Regions from separate parts of the Mesorhizobium sp. WSM1386 genome, predicted to be linked through region 3. Evidence: predicted binding sites of a transcription regulator. Region 3 holds the regulator's gene; each other region holds the start of a gene.
The links. The regulator LexA, encoded in region 3, represses DNA repair genes until DNA is damaged. The targets are predictions, from matches to a motif close to TGTTCNNNNTGTGTTCNG.
Positions count from the first base shown of each region.

Region 1 (6,418 bases), 3.1 Mb from region 3:
ATAGGGGTGGACCATGTCGCCCTGGATCGGGCCGGGCCGCACGATCGCCACCTCGATGACCAGGTCGTAGAAATTCTGTGGCCTGAGCCTGGGCAGCATCGACATCTGGGCGCGCGATTCGATCTGGAAGACGCCGATCGTGTCGGCGCGGCAGATCATTTTGTAGACCTGCTTGTCCTCCGGCGGCAGCGTGGCCAGCACATAGGGTTGCCCATACGGATCCCGCGCCTTCGGATAGTGCTCCGTAAGCAAGGTGAAGGCGCGTTGCAGGCAGGTCAGCATGCCGAGCGCCAGGATGTCCACCTTGAGGATCTTCACCGCGTCGAGATCGTCCTTGTCCCATTCGACCATCTTGCGCTCGTCCATCGCCGTCTTGATGATCGGCACGATCTCATCGAGCCGGTCCCGGGTGATGACGAAACCGCCGACATGCTGGGAGAGGTGGCGGGGAAAGCCCATGATCTCGTTGGCGCGTTCCATCACGTGCCTCGACACGGGGTCGGTCCTGTCAAGGCCGCCGGCGCGGGCTTCCTTCTCGCCAAGCTCGGAGGTCGACCAGCCCCAGATCGAGCCGGACAGAGACGCCCTGACATCCTCGGACAGGCCCATCGCCTTCGACACTTCGCGCAGCGCCGAGCGGCCGCGATAGCTGATGACGGCGGCGGCCAGCGCGGTGCGCTTGGAGCTGTATTTCTCGTAGATGTACTGGATGACGGTCTCGCGCTTTTCATGCTCGAAATCGACGTCGATGTCGGGCGGCTCGTTCCTCTCCTCGGAAATGAAGCGTTCGAACAGCGTATCGATCTTGTCCGGCCCGACTTCTGTGATGCCGATGCAGAAGCAGACGATCGAATTGGCGGCCGAACCACGGCCCTGGCACAGTATGTCCTGGCTGCGGGCGTATTTGACGATGTCGTGGACGGTGAGGAAATAGCGGGCGTAGTTGAGGCGCTCGATGAGAGCGAGTTCTTCCCCGATGCGCTTGATCACGAAGGCAGGCACTCCGGCCGGGTAGCGCCTGGCGGCTCCCTCCCGCGCCAGTCTCTCAAGCTCCGCCTGTGGGCCGAGACCGGATTCCGTCGGCTCGTCGGGGTAGTTGTACTGGAGGTCGCTGAGCGAGAAGGTCAGCTCTTCCGCGAACCGCAAGGTCTCGGCCAGCGCCTGCGGATGCCGGCGGAACAGGCGGGCCATCTCCAGCGGCGGCTTCAAATGGCGCTCGGCATTGGCGGTGAGCTGCAGCCCAACCTCGGCGACCGGCGTGTTGAGGCGGATCGCGGTCAGCACGTCCTGCAGCGGCCGCCGCTCGGCGGTGTGGTAGAGAACGTCGTTGGTCGCCATCAGCGGGATGCCGGCACTCTCTGCAAGCGCGGCTGCCTGCTCGATGCGGAAACGGTCATTGCCGGCATAATCGGGCGAGACGCCCAGTCGCAGGGCTTTACCGAAACGGTCCTTGAACCGGCGGATGAGGGCGAGACTGTTTTCAGCGCCCGCCACCGGATCAGGCAGCACCGCCAGCGACATCAGGTCTCCCCATTCGAGCAGGTCGCCGCGCTGAAGCAACGTTGCGCCCTTTTCGGTTTCGTCACGCAGGTTGGCTTGCGTCAGCATGCGGCACAGATGCCCCCAGCCCGTGCGGTCCCTGGGATAGGCGAGAATGTCCGGCGTGCCGTCGCAGAAGACCAGCCGGCAGCCGGGATGATAGGAAAGCTTTTCGACCTTGGCCTGCTGCCAGGCGCGTACCACGCCGGCCACCGTGTTGCGGTCGGCAAGGCCAATCGCGGAGAAGCCCAGCAGCTTGGCCGCGACCACCAGCTCTTCCGGCTTGGAAGCGCCGCGCAGGAAGGAGAAATTCGACTGGATGCCGAACTCGGCATAGGGGATGGCGGTCAGCGCGTTCATGCGAAGATCCCGTGCATGAACCAGCGCGGCGGGATCTGCGAGGCGCCGCCGTAAAGCCCTTGCCGGTAGAGCCAGTAGCGGCGGCCGTCGGCATCCTCGATGCGGAAATAGTCGCGTGTCGATGCCGCGGCGTCGCTTGGCGCCTCGCGCCACCATTCGGCGGCGATGCGTTCCGGTCCCTCCGCACGCGTGACCCGGTAGAGTGCGCGCCGCCAGCGGAAATTCAGCGGCGGTCCCTCAGGCATTTCGGTGGCCGGCACCTCGATCGGCTCGGGCGCGCGGAACAGCCGGATCGGCCGCTCCGGCGGGAAGATGGTCATCGGCGCCTGCAACCGGTCCGGCTTCCTTGGCGGCGTGGTCCGGCGCGGGGCCTCGGTGAAGGGGATGGTCGCGACAGCGCGTTCCGGCAGATGGCTTTCCACAGCGACCGGCTGCAGGACAGCACCTTCGCCGAGCCGGGCGCGAATGCGGTCGGCGAACAGCGCGATGTCGGCGCCGTCGTCGTTCACCTCGCCGGTCAGATCGGCCTGTTGCATGTCGAAGGCGGCGGCCGCCAGCACGGAAAGCCGCACCAGGTCGAAACCATAGCCGGCATCGATATGCTGCTCGAGCGCGGCCAGCCTTTCATGGAAGAGTTTCTGGATCAGCCGGGGATCGCGCATCGGCCGCGAGGTGCCGAGCGCAATGCGGCTGACGGCGCCGTCGACGCGAAAGAGCAGCAGTGCCAGCGTCCGGGCACCCTCGCCGCGGCGCTCGAGATCGGCCTTCAAGGTCGTCGCCAGCATGCCCACCAGCCGCTCGATCTCCTCGGTCAGGGTGACGGGCTCGGCGAGGTGGCGCTCGACCGAAAGCGGCGCGATGGGAAGGCGCGGCGAGACCGCCTCGTCGAGGCGGCCAAGCGCCTGGTCGAGGCGCAAAAGCAGCGAGCCGCCGAAGCGGCGGGCAAGCGGGGCGCGCGGTGCCGCCATGACGGCGCCCGCCGTGCGCAGGCCTACGCTTTCCAGGCTGGTGCGGGTTTCCGGCGCTATGCGCAGTGCGGCCAGCGGCAAGGGCGCGAGCAGGGCCTCCTCCTCGCCTGACACGACGATGCGGTCGCCGCAAAAGCGCGCCGCCGCCCAGGCCGCGCCCGGTGTCGCGGCAAGCCCGGCACGGACGGCAAAACCCTGATGGAAGAAGCGCGACAGGATGTCGTCCAGCATGGCGCGTTCGCCGCCGAACAGGTGGGTGCAGCCAGTGACGTCGAGAAACAGCCCATCGGTGCCGTCGATCGCCACCAGCGGGGTGTAGCGGTCGCACCAGTCGGCAAGGCCTTCGAGCAGGCGCCGGTCGGCCTCGGGATCGGCCTCGACGATGTCGATCGACGGGTACATGGCGCGCGCGTCGGCAATGCCCATGTCGCGTTTCAGGTGCAGCGCCTCAGCCCGCTCGTCGAGGGCCGAGATACGCTGTGCGTTCCCTTGGCGGTGGCTGATCACGAGCGGCGGGTGAAATGGCGTCAGGTGATCCGAAGGCCGGGAACGCCAGGACCGCCCCAGACGCTGGCGCAGGATTCTTTCCACCGCCAGATAGGGAAACCACAGGGACAGGATCCTTTGCCCGGTCTCTTTCGCGCCTTCTTTCGTCGCCCGCTCTTTCATCGAATCCGCGTTCATCGGGGTTCCACTCCAGTGTGAATTGTCCAGGCAGGGCCGTGCGGCTCTTGCCGATGGTGATGGTGAAGGCCGGGCGGCCGATCGAACCGGCGAGCGGCCCGGCGACCGTGGCGCGCGGCGCCGCCGGCGCCGGCGCGACGATGAGGCGGACGGGCGCCGCCGTCGGCTCGGGCCCGGCCGCCTGCCGCAACAGGAACACCGGCCGGCCGGCACTCATCGCCCGCGCATGCAGCCGGCGCGTCGCGGTCAGGTCCAGCCGCTGCGGGTTGCCGCGAATTTCCAGGATGACAGCAGCGAGCGCCGTCATCCGGGCGGCCTCCTCGGCGACCCACAGCGCATCGACAAGCCTGGGCGCCTCGGAAAACAGCAATTGCTCCGGCTCGATGCCGAACGAAGCGTGCAGTCCCCTGGCATAGGGAAAGCCGGCCTCGCGGAAGATTTCCGTGGTGCCGATCCATAAGATGGGCAGCCCCCGCGCCTGCTTGAGGATCAGGCTGGTGAGCGACAGGGCGAAACCGGCGACGGCCCCGGCGTCGCGGGTTTCCAGGCCATGGATTTCGCTGAGCGCGGCTTTCGGCAGGCCGCCGCTCAGGGCAGCATCAAGGCGGTCGACGCCGATCGGCAGGAAGGCATCCGGCGCCGCCGCGGCAAGGCCGCGGCGGATGATCGTGAGATCAAGGCTGGAGGTGGGATCGGCATTGGTTGCGAGATCAATGCTAGAGGCAAGATCGGGGCTGGCGCCAGCACCAAGGGGCGCGGCGGCCGGCGCCTGCAGGCGCTCGGGCAGCGTTCCCTCGATCTTCGCAATCTGGCGGCGCAGGGCAAAAACAGTCTCCCGCGCCACGGCGGTCATCGCCATGACGGTCAGCTTCCACTCACAATTGTTCCCGTTATGTTCTAATAGATTCCAGAGGCGGTCCGAAGAGTCAAGCAGAGTCACAAGGAATTTATTCCTGGCTATCTGCAAGCGCGGGGCGCACCGGCCGCATCGTTTGCCGATTCCGGTGCGAAAGCCTATATGCCGGGATCAAAGGACAAAGCATGGCTCGCATCTACAAAACCCGCACCTGGCACGGCGAACTTGCGCCCTCGATGGAGGAGTTGGAGTTCCTGGCGCTGGAGGCCTACGCCCATCTGCCGGAGGAGTTTCGCAAGCTGACCGGCGAGATCGTCATCCAGATCGCCGAATTCCCGACCGACGAGATCATGGACGATTTGTCGCTGGAAACACCATTCGACCTGCTCGGCCTGTTCGAGGGACGCGGCATCGCCGAACGCTGGAACCCGCAGACCGGCGAAGGCCCGAACCGCATCACGCTCTATCGCCGCGCCATGCTCGACTACTGGGCCGAAAACGAGGAAACGCTAGGCGACATCATCACCCACGTGCTGATCCACGAGATCGGCCACCATTTCGGCCTGTCGGACGACGATATGGAGCGGATCGAAGAGGCTGCCGAGTAGGACCACCTTCGTCATCCTAGGGCGGAGCAAGGAGCGAAGCGACGCGGCGCAGACCCTAGGATCCATGCCGTGCCGGTGGTGCAGTGCTCCGGCGGCGCAAGAAACAGCGAACCTACCAGCCTGTTCCACGAAAGAGTTCGAACCACTCGGGATTGGCCTTTTCGATCAGCTCGATCTTCCATTGGCGCGGCCAGCGCTTCAGCGACTTTTCGCGCTGGATGGCGTCTGCGATGTCGAAAAATTCTTCGTACCAGACAAGGCGTTGCACGCCGTAACGACCGGTGAAGCCTGAGCCTTGGCCAGACTTGTGCTCGGGTACGCGGCGACCGAGATCGTTGGTGACGCCGATGTAGATCGTGCCGCGCTTTTGGCTCGCGGTCATGTAGACGTAGCCGGTCATGGTCGAAGGGTAGCCCGTGTCAGTGGGCGTGCAAGCGCCATTTCTGCTCCGCCACACTCTACGACCAATGTCACGGCATGGATCCTAGGGTCTGCGCCGCGTCGCTTCGCTCCTTGCTACGCCCTAGGATGACGAAGAGAGAGAAGGGCCTCGCCGCTTGGCAAAATCTACCAGTCGCTGAGCTTGGTATCCGGCCCATATTCCTGGCCCTCGACGTCCTTCACCACGGCCTGGCCGCAGCGCATGGTCTTGGCCTTCTTGTCAAAGGCGTAGGTCGGCGAGCCGAACAGGTGCCAGCCCTTGTTCAGCGCCGCCGTCACCTTGTGGCAGAAGCTGGCATCGTCGGGGGCCGTCAGAAAGCGATAGAGTTTCATTTTCCAGTCCTGTCGTGAATACCCATAGCCCGCGAGCATAGGGCCGATATCATGCGCCGATGGCGGCGGCCTTCGCCAGCAGTTTTTCAGCCTGCGTCAGGTGCAGCCGCTCGACCATCCTGCCATTCAGCGCGATCACGGCCTTGCCGGCATTTTCGGCGAGCGAGAAGGCGTCCTTCACCGCGCGCGCCTCGGCCACCGCTTGCGTTGACGGCACGAAGGCGCGGTTGGCGGCTTCGATCTGGGCCGGGTGGATGAGGGTCTTGCCGTCGAACCCCATGGCGGCGGATTCCGTGCATTCGCGGGTGAAAGCGTCGAGGTCACGAAAATCATTGGCGACGCCGTCGAGCATGTCGAGGCCGCCGGCGCGCGCGGCCAACACCATCTGCATCAGCCAGGGCACGAGGTAGCGGCGATCGGGTATCGCCAGCACGCCGGTGTCCTTGACCAGGTCATTCGTTCCGGCAACGAGACAATCAAGGCGTGAGGCCGGATCGCGGCCAAGTTCGGCGATCGCGCCGATGTTGAGCAGCGCTTTGGGCGTCTCGATCATCGCCCACAGTTTTACGCTATCGGGGGCAAAAATGTCGTCGAGCATATCGCCGGCCTCGAGCAGGTCGCGCGGCGCA
Region 1 is NZ_CM148373.1:927,410-933,827, forward strand. Features, by position in the region: gene AC0NIH_RS04420 (error-prone DNA polymerase) at 1-1,899, opposite strand, end outside; gene AC0NIH_RS04425 (DUF6504 family protein) at 1,896-3,374, opposite strand; gene AC0NIH_RS04430 (ImuA family protein) at 3,316-4,410, opposite strand; gene AC0NIH_RS04435 (metallopeptidase family protein) at 4,593-5,015, shown strand; gene AC0NIH_RS04440 (GIY-YIG nuclease family protein) at 5,128-5,415, opposite strand; gene AC0NIH_RS04445 (DUF1737 domain-containing protein) at 5,583-5,789, opposite strand; gene AC0NIH_RS04450 (HpcH/HpaI aldolase/citrate lyase family protein) at 5,839-6,418, opposite strand, start outside.
Region 1: AC0NIH_RS04430 (ImuA family protein) is a predicted target of LexA. The motif match lies at 4,434-4,451, and genes of this name have one in related genera.

Region 2 (6,418 bases), 3.3 Mb from region 3:
TTTGCAAGGAAAAGGCGTCTCCCGTGCGCAACAGCACAGAATTTCATGGCTGGCATACCGTTTTGGCGCTTGAACTCTCGCTATTCGCGCGTATGTAAGCCTCGCGAATTGACTTCAGGGAAGTGGACTTGGCTATCTACAGGGAAAAAGACATTTTCGAGCGGCGCAATGCCGCGAACGAGGCAAAGAAGGCGCTTTTGGAGCGCTTCAAGTCAAAGCCGGCGGCGGATGATCCTGCAGTGCTGGCACGACAGGCCGAACGCAAGGCAATCCTCGAGGCTCGCGAAATACGCGAAGCTGAAAAGGCCAGGCTGAAGCAGGAAAAGCTGGCACGCGAAGCGGTCGAGAAGGCCGAGCGCGAGGCAGCGGCCGAAGCGGCGCGCATTGCAGCCGAAGAGGCGGCACAGGCTGAAGCGAAGATCAAGGAAGCCGAAGAGAACGAGCGCATCGCCCGTTTGCTGGCCGACGAAGCCGAACGCAAGGCGAAACGCGACGCACGCTATGCGGCGCGCAAGCAGCGTACCGGCAGAACGCCGCCAGGCTTTTCGGCTCGCTAACGCCTTAGCGACCAAGCTTCGAATTCAGGATCAGGGTCGCCTCGCAGCGGCCCTGAATGCGTTGTTGTGAAAGCAACGCTTTTGAGCCCGTCAGGGGCAGGTTATCCCAAAGGCTGCCTCCCTCGCGGGCCCGCACCCTCGGGCCAAGTCGATGGGAGGCACTTGGACTCGATCAGGCCGCGAACTTCAGCCCCATGATGCCGCAGACGATCAACGCGATGCAGGCGAGCCTGATCGCCGTAGCGGGCTCGCCGAGCAGCCAGATGCCGAGCAGCGCCGTGCCGACGGTCCCGATGCCGGTCCACACCGCATAGGCCGTGCCGACAGGCAGCGCCTTCAGCGCCAGGCCGAGCAGGGTAAGACTGACGACCATCGACGCGACCGTCAGCACCGTCGGAACGAGCCTGGTGAATCCATCGGTGTATTTGAGGCCTATCGCCCAACCGATTTCGAACAGGCCGGCGAAAAACAGAAAAATCCACGACATCGCAACGCTCCATCCAGCATCGGGCCGGAACGGGACCCGATCCCGAGATGCTCGATAGATGATGGGCGGGTCGTCCCGACCGGATTTTGGGGAGGCGCGGGGTCGTCCCCGCACCGGCAATATAGGTCGTCAAAACGTCCGATCGACGCTCGCCGGCGGCATTGTCCGACGCCGCCGGTCAAATCCCGCCGAGCGGGATGTGCCGAAGCCTACTTTTCCTTGATGCGCATCGCCTTGACCGGCGGCGCCTTCAGGGCGGGAGCGGGAGCGGGCTTCTTGGCGTCCTTCTTCGGCTTGCGGGCTTCCTTGCCTGCCTTCATCGCACCTTTAGCCATGATTCGTTCCTCCAATTGCGGGAAGCCAAGTGAAACAAGAGAAACGCTTTGCCGCAAGGGCCTTGAGTCGGTCGCGACCGCCGGCTGGCCGCTTTCAACCGCTTTCTAATTTGCTCGTAAACCATGGCGGTCCGTGCCATGGTCATCTTCGCACTGCAGCATCGATCCGCGCTTTCGCTGGATGATTGCCAGGCAGGCCGGTCAGGACGACGATGCGAATTCACATCGGCTGCGAGATGAGCTTCGACTTTCCGCAGGAAACGCCGCTCATCGCGATGCTCAATGTCCACTACTCCCGTGCCTCCGATCTCGAACGCCCGGATTTCCTGACGTCCAACCCGCCAGTGCCGATCGAGAGCTATCGCGACAGTTTCGGCAATTGGTGCAACCGCTTCGTCGCGCCGCCCGGGCGTTTTACCTTCGGTACCGATGCGGTGATCCGCGATCCCGGTACATTCGAGATGAGCGAGCTGATGGCCTGGCAGCACGAGGTGCGCGACCTGCCGGCGGAGACGCTGCTGTTCCTGCTGCCCAGCCGGTTTTGCGAGAGCGACCTTTTGGCTGATGACGCCTGGCGGCTGTTCGGCCATACGCCATCAGGCATCCCGCGCGTGCAGGCGGTGTGCGATTTCGTCCACAATCACATCGTCTTCAACTATGGCAATGCACGGCCGACGCGCACAGCCGCCGAAGCCTATCGCGAGCAGAGCGGCGTATGCCGCGACTTCGCGCACCTTGCCGTCACCTTCTGCCGGGCGCTCAACATCCCGACGCGCTATTGCACCGGCTATATCAGCGACATCGGCATGCCGAAGCCTTGGGCGAGCATGGATTTCTGCGCCTGGATGGAGGTCTATCTCGGCGGCCGCTGGCACGCTTTCGATCCACGCAACAACGCGCCGCGCATCGGCCGCATCCTGATCGCCTCCGGCCGCGACGCGGCGGACGTGCCACTGACCCATATTTTCGGACCGGGCTTGCTTGCCGGCTTCAGGGTGTGGACCGACGAGATCGTCGAATAGAAGGTTTTCCAACCTCAAGCCTTCAATGACCTGAACGACCGGGCCGGTTCGCGCGTTGTGCTGCCTGTGGAGCTTCGGCGGCGGGGCAGCTACGATGGGTATCCCGAAGGAGACAGCATTGCATGGCCGGGCATGGCGGCTCGAAAACGGTTATCTATGCGGCGCTGGCGGGCAATCTCGCCATCGCGCTGACCAAATTCGCCGCCGCCTTCTTCACCGGCAGTTCGGCGATGCTGTCGGAGGGCGTGCACTCGCTGGTCGACACCGGCAATGGCAGCCTGCTGCTCTATGGCATGCATCGTGCCGCGCGTCCGGCCGACCGCACGCATCCGCTGGGCCACGGCCGCGAACTCTATTTCTGGAGCTTCATCGTCGCTCTCCTGGTCTTCGCGCTGGGTGCCGGCGTGTCGTTCTACGAGGGCATCATCCACATCATGGCGCCGGAACCGGTTGCCAACGTCAGGGTGAACTACATCGTCCTTGGCCTGTCCTTCCTGTTCGAAGGCAGCTCCTGGCTGGTGGCGCTGAAGGAATTTCGCCGGCAGAAGAGCAAGGGGGAAGGCTGGCTGCAAGCGGTGCAATCGAGCAAGGATCCGAGCGTCTACACCGTTCTGTTCGAGGACAGCGCCGCCCTGCTCGGCCTGATCGTCGCCTTTGCCGGCATCCTGGCGGCGGAACTGCTCGATATGCCGGAACTCGACGGTGCCGCTTCCATCGGCATCGCCGTCATCCTCGGCGCGACGGCGGTCTTCCTGGCTCGCGAAAGCAAGGGCCTGCTCATCGGCGAGCCGGCTTCACCCGAGGTGCAGAAAAGGGTGCTGGCGATCGTCCAGCAGGATCCGGCCGTACAGCGGGCGAACGGCGTTCTGACCGTCCATATGGGACCGGCAGAGATCGTCGCCGCCCTGAGCATCGAGTTCGAGGATCATCTGGCGGCGCCGGAGATCGAGGCCTGTGTCGAGCGCATCGAGGCGCGCCTGAAGGCAGAAATGCCGGAGATCACGCGGCTGTTCGTCAAGCCGCAGACCACTGGTACCTGGGAGCAGCGGCGCAAGCTGATCGGTGCCATGTCCGGCCCGGGCCTGGACTAGCAAAGCGAAGTTGCCTCGCGGGCTTGCCCCGCTAAGATTGGTCCGAATTGCAGGAGGAGCGACGATGAAGATAGACGGCGGATGCCACTGTGGCGCCATCACCTATGAAGCGGAGGTCGACCCGGAAAAGACGTCGATCTGCCATTGCACGGATTGCCAGCAGCTGACCGGCACCGCCTTTCGCGTGACGGTTCCGGCGCCGGAAAACAACTACCGGATCACGCGCGGCACCCCGAAAATCTACATCAAGACCGTGGCGAGCGGCGCCAAGCGCGTCCAGGCCTTTTGCCCAGACTGCGGCTCGCACCTTTACGCCACGTCGGTCGGAGATGGTCCGAAGGTCTATGGAATTCGGGTGGGGACCGCGCGGCAACGTCAGGATCTGGTTCCGACACTGCAGAAATGGCACCGATCGGCGCTGCACTGGCTGCCTGAATTTCAGGGCATGACCACCGTGGAGGAGCAGTAGCGCCGGGTCAGGTGCCGCGCCTCAATCGTCGCCTTCGACGACCCTCAGCCTGAGCTGACCGGTCTTCGAATCGGCGACGCGGGGGCCGGCGTCGGCCTTCGCGGCCGGTGCACGTGAGGCGCCGTCCGGGCCGGCATCGCCGTCTGGCTGCGCGCCGAATTCCAGCGCCTCGATCTTCTGGCCGCGCTTGGTGACCTTCGATGTCGAGACCAGGATATCGTCGATGTCCTTGGCCGACTGGCCGAAATGGACCTGCAGTTTGCGCACCCGCTCGTCGACCCGCGCGACATCCTCCATCAGCCGGATCACCTCGCCCTGAATCAGATGCGCCTGTTCGCGCATGCGGGCGTCCTTGAGGATGGCCTGGATGACCTGGATCGACAGCATCAGCAGCGACGGCGAAACGATGACGACGCGCGCCCGATGCGCCTTGTGGACGATCGCCTCGAAATTCTCGTGGATTTCGGCGAACACCGATTCCGACGGCACGAACATGAAGGCGGTGTCCTGCGTCTCGCCCTGGATCAGGTATTTTTCCGAGATGTCGCGGACATGGATCTCGATGTCGCGGCGGAAGGCCTGGGCGGCGACCTTCTGCAGGTCGGCGCCATCGGCGGCTCGGATGGCGTTCCATGCCTCCAGCGGGAACTTGGCATCGATCGCCAGCGACGGCGCGCCATTCGGCATTTTAACCAGGCAATCGGGCCGGCTGCCGTTCGACAGCGTCGCCTGGAACTCGTAAGCGCCATGCGGCAGGCCGTCGGCGACGATGGCCTCCATGCGCGACTGGCCGAAAGCGCCGCGCGTCTGCTTGTTGGAGAGGATCGCCTGCAACTGCACGACCTGGCCGGCGAGCGACTGGATGTTGCCCTGCGCGGTGTCGATGACCGCCAGCCGCTCCTGCAGCTTCGCCAGGCTCTCATGGGTGGATTTGGTCTGTTCGGTCATGGTCTGGCCGATGCGGCCGGTCATGGCGTCGAGACGCTGGCCGATCGATTGCGTCAGCTCTGCCTGGCGCGCGCCGAACACTTCGGCGATAGCGCCCATGCGGCCCTGCATCTCCGCCTGGGATTGCAGAATGCCGGCCATCCGCGCCTCGGCGTCGCGGGCGTGGTCGGCGGCTTCGGCAGCCGCCACGGCGCGCGCCTTGGCTGACCGCCACAGCGCGACGACAAGCGCCACGAACAGGCCAAGAAACAGCAATGCGCCGAAAGCCAGCGCGTGGCCAAGCGTGATCGTGGAGGCGCCAAGCCGTGCGACGGGCTCCGAAAGGATGGTGCTCAGGTCATTCATGTGGACAGCATAGCCGATTCGGCCCGACGACACAGATCAAAACGTGAACGAGGCTCAGACGCCCCGGTTGACGCTTTTCGCTGGACGTCTTAGGTGGAACGCCATGCCGATCAAGCCGCTCATCATCCTTCCCGACCCCATCCTGCGCCAGGTTTCCAAGCCGGTGGAACGCGTCGACGCGCCGTTGCGCGGATTAGCCGACGACATGCTGGCGACCATGTATGACGCGCCAGGCATCGGGCTGGCCGCGATCCAGATCGGCGAACCCCTGCGCATGCTGGTGATCGATCTCGCCAAGGAAGACGAGACGCCGGCGCCGCATGTCTTCATCAATCCCGAGATCCTGGAAAGCGCCGACCAGCGCTCCGTCTACGAGGAAGGCTGCCTGTCCATCCCCGACTATTACGCCGAGGTCGAACGCCCCGCTTCGGTGCGTGTGAAATATCTCGATCGCGACGGCAAGCTGCAGGAGATGGAGGCCGAGGGGCTGATGGCGACCTGCCTGCAGCACGAGATCGACCATCTCAACGGCGTGCTGTTCATCGACCACATCTCGAAGCTGAAGCGCGACATGGTGGTGAAAAAGTTCAAGAAGCTCGCCAAGGACAGAGCGCCGGGCAAACTGGTGGGATAGGGGAATGCCCCTTCGCGTCATCTTCATGGGCACGCCTGAGTTTTCGGTGCCGACGTTGCGCGCCATTGCCGAAGCGGGACACCAGATTGCAGCCGTCTATACCCAGCCGCCGCGCGCCGCCGGACGGCGCGGGCTGGAACTGACGCGGTCGCCAGTGCAGCGCGAGGCGGAGCGGCTGGGCGTCGAGGTGCGGACGCCCGTATCGCTGAAAGGCGAAGCCGAGCAGGCCGCTTTGCATGCCCTGGCGGCCGATATCGCCGTGGTCGTGGCCTATGGGTTGCTGCTGCCGAAGGCGGTCCTCGACGCGCCCCGGCTCGGCTGCATCAACGGCCATGCGTCGCTGTTGCCGCGCTGGCGGGGCGCGGCTCCCATCCAGCGCGCCATCATGGCGGGCGACCTGGAAACCGGCATGATGGTGATGCGCATGGATGAGGGGCTGGACACCGGGCCGGTGGGACTGGTTGAAAAATGCGGCATCGAACCCGATATGACGGCCGGCGATCTGCATGATCGGTTGATGAGCGTCGGTG
Region 2 is NZ_CM148373.1:593,636-600,053, forward strand. Features, by position in the region: gene AC0NIH_RS02800 (DUF6481 family protein) at 129-557, shown strand; gene sugE (quaternary ammonium compound efflux SMR transporter SugE) at 730-1,044, opposite strand; gene AC0NIH_RS02810 (hypothetical protein) at 1,254-1,379, opposite strand; gene AC0NIH_RS02815 (transglutaminase-like domain-containing protein) at 1,592-2,401, shown strand; gene AC0NIH_RS02820 (cation diffusion facilitator family transporter) at 2,524-3,492, shown strand; gene AC0NIH_RS02825 (GFA family protein) at 3,557-3,961, shown strand; gene AC0NIH_RS02830 (DNA recombination protein RmuC) at 3,983-5,254, opposite strand; gene def (peptide deformylase) at 5,358-5,888, shown strand; gene fmt (methionyl-tRNA formyltransferase) at 5,893-6,418, shown strand, end outside.
Region 2: AC0NIH_RS02830 (DNA recombination protein RmuC) is a predicted target of LexA. The motif match lies at 5,287-5,304, and genes of this name have one in related genera.

Region 3 (6,418 bases):
TTCCCGGACTTTTCCGCGCGCCGGCCGGTGAAGAAATACGCGGCCGCGGCCGCACTGTTGTCGATCGCCGCCTATCTCGTCATCTCCGGCGTCGTCGTCGCCGCCGAGCGCAGCTTCATCATGCTGGCGGTGATGCTGATTGCCGTCCTGTTCGATCGCGCGGCGCTGACCATGCGCAATCTGGCGATCTCGGCGATCGCCGTCATCCTGGTTTCCCCGCATGAGGTGGTCGGACCGAGCTTCCAGATGTCGTTCGCCGCGACCGCGGCCCTGGTTGGCGCCTATGCCGGCTGGGCGGATCACCGGGCGGGAAAAACGAGGCCACCGCCGCCGAAGCGCTCCTTGCCCGGCTTCCTGACGCGAAAATTCCTGCTGGCGACAGGCGGATTGGCCATGACCTCCATCATCGCCGGCAGCGCCACGGCGCTGTTTGCCATCTGGCATTTCCAGCGGGTGTCGCCGCTCAGCCTGTTCGCCAATCTGGCCGTCATGCCGATCGTCTCAGTCGTGATGTTCCTGGCCGTTGCCAGCGCGCTGCTGATGCCGTTCGGCCTGGATGCGCCATCCCTTTACTTGATGGGCAAGGGCCTGACCGCGATGATCGCCATTTCGGCGTGGATATCGGAACGCTCTCCGGTCGATGCGGTCGGGCTCATCTCACAGCAATCCGTTCTGCTGGTGGCAATTGCCCTGGTCATCGCGACGATGGCGACGACGTGGCTGCGGCTTGCAGCGCTTCCATTCGCGCTCGCCGGCTTGCTGGTGGTGTCCGACACGCGCACGCCGGATGTGCTGGTCTCGGAAGACGCGCGGCTGGTCGCGCTGCCGATCGGCGGTGGCGAACTCGCGGTCAGCCGGGCCCGGCCGAACGAATTCACCGTCGACAACTGGAAACGCGCGCTGAGATCCGAAACCATTATCCTGCCGGAGATGTTCGACAAGGCGGATGGACAATTCGATATTGCCGATGCCGTCAGCCTGCCGCCGGGAGCGCCGTTCTATTGCACCGACGGTGTCTGTCTCGCCAGGCACCCGTCCGGTGCGATCATAGCGCATGTCGAAGACCGCAAGGATACCTGGAAGGCCTGTGGCTTCGCCGACCTGATCATCGTCAATGACGCAACGGCCTACGACGCCTGCCACAATCCGCTGGTTCTCGTCGTCACCAAACGGCAGCTCGCCCGCAAGGGCAGCGCGGCCATCTTCTTCGACCGCCAATCGGCCACCGGTCCGCCAACCATCAGCTTCGCGGTGGACAGCCCGTATCGGCCCTGGCACGCGCAGCGAAAATTTTCGCGCGAGGCGAGGGGCCTGCAGCCCTATCGCAAACCTGACAAGCCAAGTGCCGTGCCGGCTCAGTAGCGCCTGATCAGCCCGACGAGCTTGCCCTGCACCTTGACCCTGTCCGGCCCGAAGATGCGCGTCTCGTAGGCCGGATTGGCGGCTTCAAGCGCAATCGAGGCACCCTTGCGGCGGAACCGCTTCAGGGTCGCTTCCTCCTCGTCGACCAAGGCCACGACGATCTCGCCCGGGCTCGCCGTATCGGCGTTGCGGATAATGACCGTGTCGCCATCGAAGATGCCGGCCTCGATCATCGAGTCGCCCTTGACCTCCAGCGCATAGTGCTCGCCGCCCATGATCATGTCCGGCGGCACCGAGATGGTATGCGTCTGATGCTGGATGGCATCGATGGGCACACCGGCAGCGATGCGACCCATGACCGGGATGGACACCGCTGGAACCGCATCGTCGTCGTTGCCGGCAGCGGCAAAGCGCGACGGTGCCGGCTTGATCTGGCGGCCGAGGCTGCCCTGACCGAGACCGCCTTGGCCGAGACTTCCCTGGATGACACTTGGAGAGAATTTCTTCGCCGCGTTGAGGCCCGGCGCGATCGAATCGGGCAGCCGCAGCACTTCCAGCGCACGCGCCCGGTTGGGCAGCCGGCGAATGAAGCCGCGTTCCTCCAGCGCCGTGATCAAGCGATGGATCCCTGATTTGGAGGCGAGGTCGAGCGCCTCTTTCATCTCGTCGAAGGAGGGCGGAATACCGCTTTCCTTGAGCCGTTCATGAATGAACATCAAGAGTTCATGTTGCTTGCGTGTCAGCATGGCGGCCCCCAAGGCATCTGGACAAGGTTTTGATCCAGAATGGTTCTGATCCAGAATCGAAAAAACAAACCCAGAACAAACACTATCTGTTCCAGTTGTGTTCTGCAACCGTTTAAAGTTTAGTGAATTTGGTAAGAGGGCCGTAATCATTTGCAGGGCCGGACAGGCCGGAAATCGGGGATTTTCGCCCGTTGCCGCCCGTCGCCCGCATTGAAATGTCTTGGTTAATAGCCTGCGGCCAGTCTTGCGACATGGCTCGGCATCAGCCGACGGCAGACCCTGGCGAGGCCGATTTTCGCGCCTGCGATCGGCTTGCCTGCCGTGAACGAAACGAAATCAAAACGCCAACAATCGCCGGTTTGGAAGCAGGTACCGATCGCGGCTTCTGCAATCTCGTCGAGCGTCGGACGATGAGGAGGTGCCGAATCATCCGGCAACCGCTTTCAAGCTGCCGGCGCGCGCGACGTCCTTGTTCGCGTCGCCGTCCTCGCTGTGGACATAGACGTGCAGCGTATAGCCGATGTGGGCCGTCATCAGCGCTTTTGCCCGCTCGACGTCGAGGTCCAGGGCGGCTTCCATGATCGCCGTGTGGTGCTCGATCGCCATCGCCCCGCGCAGCGCGTTCATGGCCTCTTCGTAGCCATCCTTGAGGCCGGCCGCGGCTCGCAATGTCGGCGCCAGCCCAAGAAAGCGATGATGCCGGCGCAGCTGGTCCGAGATCGTCGAGCGAAACCGCAACAGCCAGCTGGACGTCGCGGCACTCAGCAGCGCCGCGTGAAAAGCCTCGTGGTTCTCGTCCCACTGGTCGACGGCGGCATCCGAGGGATCGTCCACCGCGGTCTTGCAGCGGGCGAGCCGGTAGTGCGCGGTGACAACCGCGTCTTCCCATTTCCGGCCGCCGTTCTCCATCGATTCCTGGAAGAGCGGTATCTCGACGACCATCCTCGCGCGCGCCAGATCCTCAAGTTCGGCGCGGGACACGGGGGCGACCGCAAAGCCGCGATTGCTGATGGCGGTGACCAGGCGTTCGGCTTCGAGGCGCGACAACGCTTCGCGCAGCGGCGTCCAGCCAACTCCATAGGTGCCGCGCAGGGCGCTGAGCTTGAGCGGGGCGCCCGGCATGAGACGGGTGGTGAGGATATCGCGCCGCAGAAGCTGGTAAGCAGCTTCCGTCTTGGTGGAGTTCTTCTGGTCCTGCATCGCGATCCATTCGTTCTCTGCCATTGGAGAAATTATATATGATGGCGAGTGATGGCAAGAATTATATATAATGTTTGACATGCGCCGATGGACTGACCATGATCGCTGGAGGTGCCCCGAAGCGGCGCTGATCAAATCTGGGAGGAAATGATGTTGAAGTCGAAGTCCGCTTGGCTGTCGGGATTGGCCCTGGCCGGTGCATTGATGGTCAGCGCCGGCAGCGCCGCGGCCGATCAGATCCGTATCGGCATCGCCAATTTCGGCGAGCATCCGCAATTGAACGCCGCCATAGCCGGCTTCAAGAAGGCGCTGACGGACAATGGCTTCGTCGAGGGCAAGGACGTCGTCTACACGGAGAGCCATACTAATTTCGATGCATCGCTGGTGCCGCAGATGATCGCCAAGCTGCAGGCCGAGCAGCCCAAGCTGATCTACACCATCACCACGCCGGTCTCGCAGATCGCCAAGAAGGCACTCGCGGGCTCCGGCATTCCGATCGTCTTTGCCGCGGTCACCGATCCGGTGGCGGCCAAGCTGGTACCGTCGTGGGACGCGGGAGACGAAGGCATGACCGGCGCCAGCGACCTGCAGGATGTCGCCGCCGTAATGGCCTTCACCAAGAAGCTGTTGCCGAACGCCAAGCGCTTCGGCGTGCCGTACAATCCAGGCGAGGCCAATGACGTTGCCCTGGTCGAAAAGATCAAGGCGGCGGCGCCCGCGGCCGGTTTCGAGGTCGTGGAGGTCGGCATCGACAACGTCAATGACATCCAGCAGCGCATCGCCTCGCTCGCCGGCAAGGCCGACGTCATCTACGGCCCGGCTTCGAACCTGATCCAGCCGGCGATCGCCGCCGTCTCCGCGGCCGCTCGCCAGGCCGGCATCCCGGTCGTCAACTCCGATGACAGCGCGGTCCGCAACGGCACCGTACCGGCAAGCTTCGCGGTCAATTACACGCAGGTCGGCGTCAACGCCGGCAACATCGCCGCCGAGATCCTCAAGGGCAAGGATCCGAAAACGATCGCGCCATCGCGCCCGGCCTACACGGATCACATGGCAACGATTTCCCGCAAGGCGATGGCCGCGTTCGGCATCGAGATACCGGCTTCGATGGCCGATTGCGGCTGCATCGTCGACTGATATCGGGACTGAAGGGTGACGGCGGGGGCGCCGTCACCCTTCAGGTCAGGGAGGAACGATGCTCGAGATCCGATCCGCGCGCAAAGTATTCTACAGGGGCCAGGCCGACGAAAAGATCGCGCTGGACAGCCTCAGCCTGTCATTGGCGACTGGCGAGTTCGGCATCGTCATCGGCTCCAACGGAGCCGGCAAGAGCAGCATGCTCAACGCCATTTCCGGAGCTCTGATCCTCGATTCCGGCAAGATCCTGATCAACGGCGCCGATGTGACAAACATGCCGGTGCACAAGCGCGCCGCCAAATTGGCGCGGGTCTTCCAGGATCCGATGCGCGGCACCGCCGCCAGCATGACGGTGGCGGAGAACATGCTGCTTGCCGATCTGCGCAGCCACAAGCGCACCTTGCGGCAAGGGCTGAACGCCACACGGCTCGCCTCCTACAAGGAGCGGCTGTCGATATTGGGCCTCGGTCTTGAAAATCGCCTCGACACGCGCGTGGACCTGCTCTCGGGCGGACAGAGGCAGTCCCTGTCGCTGATCATGGCGGTCGGCGGATCACCTGATTTATTACTGCTCGACGAACATACCGCGGCGCTCGACCCGCGTACGGCCGAGATCGTCATGCAGGCGACGGTGCGCGCCGTCAGCGCGCTGAAGCTGACCACACTGATGGTGACCCACAACATGCAGCACGCCGTCGACTATGGCAGCCGGGTGATCATGCTCGACGCGGGCCGGGTCCTGCTGGAAGTCACCGGCGAGGAAAAGGCTAGGGTCACGGTTATCGATCTGATCGGCCATTTTTCCGTCAAGACCGACCGCATGTTGTTGGCGAGCTGATCCCCATGGGCTTTATTGAGGAAGTTCTCTCCAGCTTCATCGCGATCATGCCGGTCACCCTGGCGCAAAGCCTGATCCTGGCCTTTGTCGTGCTCGGCATCATGATCCCGTTTCGCATGCTGAATTTTCCCGATCTCACCAGCGAAGGCGCGTTTCCGCTGGGCGGCTGCGTCTGCGGCGTGCTTTTGGCTGCCGGAGCAGCGCCGGTGACCGGCATCCTGGTCGCATTCATCGTGGGTTTCGCGGCGGGCTGCTGCACCGCCTTCATCCATCTGCGCTTCCGTATCCACACGCTGCTTGCCGGTATCCTGATGATGACGATGCTCTACAGCATCAATCTTCGCATCATGGGGAAGTCCAATCTCTCCGTCTTCGGTTCGCCCGCGGTGTTCGACTGGGTACCGTTCGCGCGGCCGGGTTTTCCGGCCAGCAAGATCGTCGTTGCCGGTCTTCTGGCGCTCGTCGTCTTCGTGGCGCTCTACATGTTCTTCAGGACCGAGAAAGGGACCGCGGTGCGCGCCGTGGGCGCCAATCCTGATATGGCCGAGGCGCAAGGCATCAATGTCTGGGCGGCGACCATCGGCGGCGTCGGGCTGGCGAGCGCGTTTTCGGCGTCAAGCGGCGCGCTGATGGTGCAGTCGCAGGGTTTCGCCGACGTCAATATGGGGCTGGGCATCCTCATCAACGGACTGGCCGCGCTGATGATCGGCGAGGCGGTTGTCGGCAAGCAGACGGTCTGGCGCCAGCTGCTGGCGCCCTTTGCCGGCGCGATCATCTACTACCAACTGGTGTCGTTCTGCCTTGCCGCCGGCATGCCGCCTCCCGATTTGAAGCTTGCCACGGGCCTGTTCGTGCTCGCCATGCTTGCTCTGCCAAGCCTCAAGCGCAGCCGGGGACCCGCGCCGGCTCGCGAAGCCATTCGTGAATAATCGAGGACATCACCAATCATGAACGCAACGCTCGACCTCAAGGCCGTCGAAGCCATGGATGCGGCGGATCCGCTACGCGCCATGCGCGACCGGTTCACATTGCCGGAGGGTGTGATCTACCTCGACGGCAATTCGCTGGGAGCAGCGGCGCCTGCGGTTTTCAACGAGCTGCAGAAGGCCGCGACGCAAGAGTGGGCGCAGGACCT
Region 3 is NZ_CM148373.1:4,012,619-4,019,036, forward strand. Features, by position in the region: gene AC0NIH_RS19665 (ComEC/Rec2 family competence protein) at 1-1,362, shown strand, start outside; gene lexA (transcriptional repressor LexA) at 1,356-2,108, opposite strand; gene AC0NIH_RS19675 (GntR family transcriptional regulator) at 2,535-3,332, opposite strand; gene AC0NIH_RS19680 (ABC transporter substrate-binding protein) at 3,459-4,445, shown strand; gene AC0NIH_RS19685 (ABC transporter ATP-binding protein) at 4,504-5,283, shown strand; gene AC0NIH_RS19690 (ABC transporter permease) at 5,289-6,212, shown strand; gene kynU (kynureninase) at 6,231-6,418, shown strand, end outside.